DNA from 2 places in the Halopseudomonas salegens genome. Region 1 is predicted to be linked to the other one. Evidence: predicted binding sites of a transcription regulator. Region 1 holds the regulator's gene; the other holds the start of a gene.

Region 1 (3,419 bases):
ACGGTCGACGTGACCGGCCATTCGTACCAGACTGACCAGGCTTTCTTCGACATCGTGAACAAGGGTCGTTACCCGCTTGATCACCTGACCGGTCAGGTCCTGGAAGTCCTGCGCCAGCATGATATCGTTGAGGTTGCTGCTGATCTGACTACTCGACTGTTCGGTTTGCTCGAGGAATTCACCCATGCGCCGGTACAAGTCCCGGAACTCATCAGCGGCCATCTCGCGCCGCTGCAGGCGCTGCCAGTCATTGCGTAAGGCAGCGGCCTGCTGCCCGAGATCGGTCGCCACCGGAAGGGTGTCATCAACCAGATCCATGGTTTTATTGGCCGCGCCCTCAGTCAGCTTGACGACATAATCGAGCCGGTCAGAGGCATCGCTGATCTTGGACACTTCACCGTCTGGCTCCTGCTCTCCCAGAGCATGACTGGTATCCAGCTGAAAATTCACGATGGCATTGTGCAGTGCGCGGGTCAGCTGACCAACCTCATGGTAGAGGCCGCGATCACGCGCCTGGTTGATGGCATGAACCACCATGATGGCTTCACCGAACTTGCCCTGTTCCAGGTACTCGACCAATTGGCGCGCGTTGTCCTTGAGTGAGTTTTCGAACTCCTGAGCGGTCGCCTGGCCGGGATCCTTACTTAACGCCATAACCTGTACCCCGGTGCTTGATTATTGTGCCTGTACGCGCTCAAAAATCTTTTCGATCTTCTCTTTCAGAGCCTGGGCGGTAAAGGGTTTGACCACATAGCCATTGACGCCAGCCTGAGCCGCTTCAATGATCTGGTCACGCTTGGCTTCGGCAGTCACCATCAACACGGGCAAGTGTTTGAGGCGCTCGTCGGCGCGAACTGCTCGCAACAGGTCGATACCGCTCATGCCGGGCATGTTCCAGTCGGTCACCAGAAAGTCGAAGTTGCCGCTTTGCAGCATGGGCAGCGCAGACGTACCGTCATCGGCTTCAGCGGTATTGGTAAACCCGAGGTCGCGCAACAGGTTCTTGATAATCCGCCTCATTGTCGAAAAATCATCAACAATGAGAATTTTCATGTTCTTGTCCAAGTCGACCTCCGTACAAACCAGGAATCCAGCGGCTCGGTGCCCCGCCTACCTAATGTTATTGGCCAAACAAGCCGGTTAATAATCCAGCCGTCAGTCTACCGGACTTGCTGCAGCAGCGCTGCCGATAGCGACGAAAATAATCCCTGCGCATTGGGCGCCAACAGAACCGGGTCAGTCTCCCTGCCAACCCGACAATCGCGCTCGCAAGCGAGCAGCCGATTGCGAGTGGAGCTGACTTACCCGGGATTCGCTGACCCCGAGCACGGCGCCAATCTCTTTCAGGTTGAGCTCTTCGTCGTAATACAGCGACAACAGCAGCCGTTCACGCTCTGGCAGACTATCGATAGCCTCGACCAGGGCGGCGCGAAAGCGATCGTCACGCAAGCCATCAAACGGACCTTCTTCACCAACCGACTCGGCCGGCATCCCCGCAGCCAGCAAATCATCAAAACTGAACAGGCGGCTGCCGGCAGTATCGTTGAGCATGGCGTAATAATCGTCAACGCTTACGTCTAATTCGGCCGCAACCTCATGATCTTTAGCGTCACGCCCCAATCGGGACTCGACCGCACGTATCGCTTCACTGACCATCCGCGAATTACGGTGCACCGAACGTGGCGCCCAATCCCCCTTGCGCACCTCATCCAGCATGGCGCCACGAATGCGAATGCCGGCGTAGGTTTCAAAACTGGCGCCCTTGCCATGGTCGAACTTGCGCGACGCTTCAAGCAAACCGATCATGCCGGCCTGGAGCAAATCATCGACCTGAACACTGGCCGGCAAACGGCCCAGCAAATGATAAGCGATACGCTTGACCAACGGAGCAAACTGCTCCACCAACTGATCCTGATAATTATTATTTTGCGCTCGCGTATACATGCTCACCCCGCCAGCCGATGCCATCATAAGCCTGATCCTGTCCGCTGCACCAAGCGCTCGACAAAAAACTCGAGATGCCCGCGCGGGTTAGCCGGCAGCGGCCAGCCATCCACTTTTTGCGCTATGCCACGAATGGCAATAGAGGCCTTGCTGCGCGGAAAGGCTTCGTAAACTGCCTTTTGCTTCTGTACCGCCTTGCGTACCGACTCGTCGTAAGGAACTGCGCCAACATACTGAAGTGCGACATCCAGAAAACGATCCGTTACCTTGGTCAGCTTAGCAAAAACTGAACGGCCTTCCTGCGGCGTATGCACCATATTTGCCAGAACACGGAAACGGGTCATGCCGTGATCCCGGTTGAGCAGCTTGATCAAGGCGTAGGCATCGGTAATCGAAGTCGGTTCGTCACAGACGACCACCAGCACTTCCTGGGCAGCGCGCACAAAGCTGACCACCGAATCGCTGATCCCGGCAGCGGTATCCACAATCAGCACGTCAATATTCTGGCCGATATCACTGAAGGCCTGGATCAGACCGGCATGCTCCTGCGGTTGCAGATTGACCATCCGCGCAGCGCCAGAAGCCGCCGGCACGATGCGTATACCGCCCGGACCATCTATCAGCACGTCACGCAGCTCACAGGTACCGTCAAGCACGTCCACCAGAGTGGCTTTGGGTTTCAGGCCAAGCAGTACATCCACGTTGGCAAGACCAAGGTCAGCGTCAAGCAAGACGACGCGTCGCCCCAGATCAGCCAACGCCAGACTCAGGTTGACCGACACGTTAGTCTTGCCGATGCCGCCCTTGCCACCAGTGACTGCGATAACCTGAACCGGATGATTGCTCGCCATCTCGCTGCTTACCTTAATCTGTATTGTTTTCAACCAGCACGCTGGCTATTTAGTATACCGGCAAAAACGTCGGCCATGGTGGCATCTGCCGGTGTTTCCTCACTGGCCAGGCTGACTGCACGACTGACCAGCTTATGGCCAACGGCCTTACTGATGTCATCCGGAATACGCTGGCCATCTGCCAGATAGGCTAACGGCAAACCGACCTCCATAGCCAGCCCGAGTCCCTCACCCAGTGTCGCTGCCTCATCGACCTTGGTCAGCACACAGCCAACCAGGTTGCAGCGTTTATAGCTGTGCCAGGCAGCCTTGAGCACACGATACTGGCTGGTGGCCGGCAGTACCAGCAGAGGTTGCACTCGGCGACCCTGTTGCGCCAGCTCATTCAGCTGGCTGCGCAGCTCCGGATCATCCCCATGCATACCCGCAGTATCCACCAGCACCAGACGCTTGTCGGCAAAATCCGCCAACACCTCGCTCAGGTTGTTCTGTTCATCCACCACCCGTACCGGCACATTGAGAATACGGCCCAGGGTACGCAGCTGTTCATGGGCACCAATACGATAGGTATCCATGGTAACCAGAGCCACGTGTTGACTGCCGTGTTTGAGCACATAGCGCGCG
Region 2 (3,419 bases), 1.9 Mb from region 1:
TGCCACGCTCAACTGCTGTGCAGAGCTACCTTGGCTGCGACGCAAGATCGCATAGATGCGTGCAACCAGTTCGGATAATGCAAAGGGTTTGACAAGGTAATCATCGGCCCCAGAGTGCAGCCCCTGCAGACGGTCATCCAGCGCATCACGCGCTGTCAGCATTATGATCGGTGTAGCAAACCCGGCATCTTCACGCAATCGCTTACAGACCTGGTAGCCATCCATACCGGGCAGCATGATATCCAATACAATCAGGTCATAGTGTGCACTCACCGCCCGGTGCAACCCCGTCACACCGTCCTGGGCGCAATCCACCGAGAAGCCTTTGAGCTCAAGGTAATCCAGCACATTCGCCAGGATATCTTTATTGTCTTCAATGACCAGAATGCGCATATACCCCCTACTTTGACAGCGTTACACCTGTACCTTGACACCATCACAGCACAAGGCCATATCAGCGAGGATTCTCTGGGATGCCGGCCTTGCTCAGCGCGAAGCAAGTGCCGATGACGTCGTCAAAAAATCGAGGTGCGTTCCTCACCTTATCCAAGCAGGTTAGTACCTACCAACGCCAGAGCGGTACCGAGCACTGCAAGCGCAAACAGTACCAGCAGCCCGTCACGCACGACCAGCGCAAGCCCGAGTGCCAGGAAGGACAGTCCGGCGGCCGATGAGGAAAATGGCACCAGTTCCATGAATGGCATGACCAGCCCCACCACGACGCAAAGCGCGGCTACTCCGTAGCTGCCTGTTCTTCGCACCAGAAATGTCAGCCGGGGTTTCAGCACCCGGTCTATGACCCGGGCCGGCTTGCTGAGCCAGTCCAGCGCCTTCTGTAATTTGGCGTTGTTGACCGAGCGAGTCAGGATGTATTGCGGCAACCAGAAATGCTTTCTTCCAATCAACATTTGTACCGCTACCAGCAAGACGACCGTTGCCATGAAAATCGACATGCCCGGCACGCCGCTCAGTGGCGAAAAAAGTATCATGCCAATGAGCATCAGCATCGGTCCAAAGGACCGGCTGCCGATCGACTCTACGACCATCGCAATCGATACCCGATCGTTGTCACGCGCCAGCTCACCGATGTGATCAAGCAGTTGCTCGAGGTTTTGCAACGGCTGCTTCATCGCAGGAATCCTGTAGACAAATCAAACGCCTTGTGCGGTAAATTCCCGGGATCGGGGCGGCCAAGTCAAGAAGCGTTCAATGTAACCCTTCACGATGGCCGGCGTCGAGAACCTGCAGGCAAGTCGTATTTGCCACGACTCAGCCTGTGAGCGCGCCCGCCGCCGCGCCCGCCGCTATGGCCCGACACGCGGATTACATTCAGCAAGCAAGGTCTGGCGCTGAACATATCAGGGCAACACAACCGTGATTGTATGACGCCTTGAGACAAAATCTGCTAAAGTCCCCCGCCTTTATGTCGATACGAAATAACCGAGTTACTGAGATCAAGCCGTTGGCAGTGTTTCGCTGAAACATAACCCGGCGACAATGACCCGTTAGATCCCTTTATCCCACGTAGTTTGAATGTTGCTTGTTACCTTCAAGTGGAGACACTGCTGTGCTTAATTTGTTGTCGATCAAAAATCGTCTGATTGTCGTTATCGTTACTCCCCTGGCCGCAATGCTGTGCCTTTCCCTCTACGGCTTGCTGGTTTTCAAGAATATCAACGCCGGCGTCACCGGTATCTATAGCGACCGCGTCGTTCCTCTGCAGGATCTGAAAGACATTTCGGACAATTACGCAGTATTGGTCATTGATGCGGTGAACAAGGCCAATGCCGGCATGGTAAGTGGCCGCGAGGCTGCCGAGCAGATCACTCAGGCCCGGCAATTGATTGATAGCCGCTGGCAGGAATACCTGGCTACCGAATTAACGGCCACAGAGCGCACCCTTGTCGATCAGACCCAGGCGCTGTTTCGCCCGGCCAATCGCGAAATCGAAACAGCCCTGTCGCAGCTGTCGCGCTACCCTGGCAGCGCTGAACAAGAATTGCACAGCAGCATCGAACCGCTGTACCTGGCCATAGATCCGGTAACGGACAAGATCTCCGAACTGGTCGCCCTGCAGATCGACGAAGCCGGCGTAGCCAGGGACCAGGTGGCCCGACTGTATGCCCAATCCAACCGCATCTATATCGGTACCACTGCCTTGATGTTGCTGCTCCTGGTTGGGTATGGCTTGCTGATGTACCGCTCGATCAAAACGCCGCTGGAAGCGTTACGGAAGTCCATGGATGAGCTTGCCCATCACTCTGACCTGTCGGTAAGGGTGCCGGTCATTGGTAAAGACGAGATTGCGGATGTTGCGCTCAGCGTTAACGATGTTGTCGCCCGGATCGACAAGGTGTTTTCACGCTTGACCGCCGCCTCTCAAGAAACCGCCTCAGCGGCAGAGGAAATGTCCTCTGTGAGCGTACAGACAAAGAGGAACATTGAAGCCCAGACCGAGCAGACCAACCAGGTAGCTGTCGCCATGAACGAGATGGCCGCTGCGGCTGCCGACGTATCGCGCAGCGCCACCGAAACCCAGTCAGCGGTGACCAATGCCCAAACGCTCAGCCACACGGGGCGGAAATTCGGCGAGGACGGCAGCCGGGGTCTGGCCGAGCTGTCTGAGGAGATTGGTCGTATCGCTGACAGCATTGCCAATCTGGCGCAACGCAGTTCAGACATCCGCCAGGTAGTAGAGGTCATTACCTCGATTGCCGACCAGACCAATCTGTTGGCTCTCAATGCGGCGATTGAAGCAGCCAGAGCCGGTGAGCAAGGCCGAGGGTTTGCGGTAGTGGCTGACGAGGTCCGGTCTTTGGCCAAGCGAACCCAGGATTCCACTGAAGAAATCACCACAGTCATCAGTGCGCTGCAGCGGGAAAGCCAGGAGGCAACGGCTGCCATGCAGTCCGGACGAGAAAAGGTCGAGGACACACGGGCTCTTGGGGAAAAAGTCGCGGAGCAACTCAGAGACATTTCGGCCGCTCTGGATCAGGTAACCGAGATGGGTACCCAGATTGCCAGCGCTGCTGAACAGCAATCCGTTGTTGCTGATCAGGTCAGCGGTAATGTGTCGTCGATTATGGGAATAGCACAAGAGAACCACGCGGGCTCTCAGCATGTCGCCGAAGGCAGCGCCGAGTTGGCCCGTCTGGCGGCACAGTTGCAGGACATGGCGGCAGAGTTTCGCAGCAGTTGACGGTATTCCCGCCACAACCGGAAGGTGGTGGCGGGCTTCTCGCTAGACGTAAAAGTCCAGATCTTCCTGAGCTTTCAACAGATCCCGCATCTTGATCGGATCATCGCCGAAGAAGAAGATCAGACCCCAGTGGGTGCCAAAGGCTGACCGGTCTGGAACGGTCTCTTCTGCCGGCGCGACCAGTTCGTGCGATTCAAAGTAGGGATGTTCGATCGTTTCC

Evidence for each region. The regulator FliA, encoded in region 1, starts transcription of late flagellar genes. The targets are predictions, from matches to a motif close to CTAAAGTTTNNNNNNNNNNNGCCGNTAA.
Region 2: the regulator FliA is predicted to act here: its motif matches at 1,406-1,433, upstream of BLU07_RS01010 (methyl-accepting chemotaxis protein).

Annotation. Positions count from the first base shown of each region.
Region 1 is NZ_LT629787.1:2,085,010-2,088,428, forward strand. Features, by position in the region: gene BLU07_RS09390 (protein phosphatase CheZ) at 1-654, opposite strand, end outside; gene BLU07_RS09395 (chemotaxis response regulator CheY) at 676-1,053, opposite strand; gene BLU07_RS09400 (RNA polymerase sigma factor FliA) at 1,237-1,968, opposite strand; gene fleN (flagellar synthesis regulator FleN) at 1,968-2,795, opposite strand; gene flhF (flagellar biosynthesis protein FlhF) at 2,825-3,419, opposite strand, start outside.
Region 2 is NZ_LT629787.1:230,199-233,617, reverse strand. Features, by position in the region: gene BLU07_RS01020 (response regulator transcription factor) at 1-393, opposite strand, end outside; gene BLU07_RS01015 (exopolysaccharide biosynthesis protein) at 543-1,130, opposite strand; gene BLU07_RS01010 (methyl-accepting chemotaxis protein) at 1,568-3,199, shown strand; gene BLU07_RS01005 (ATP-grasp domain-containing protein) at 3,242-3,419, opposite strand, start outside.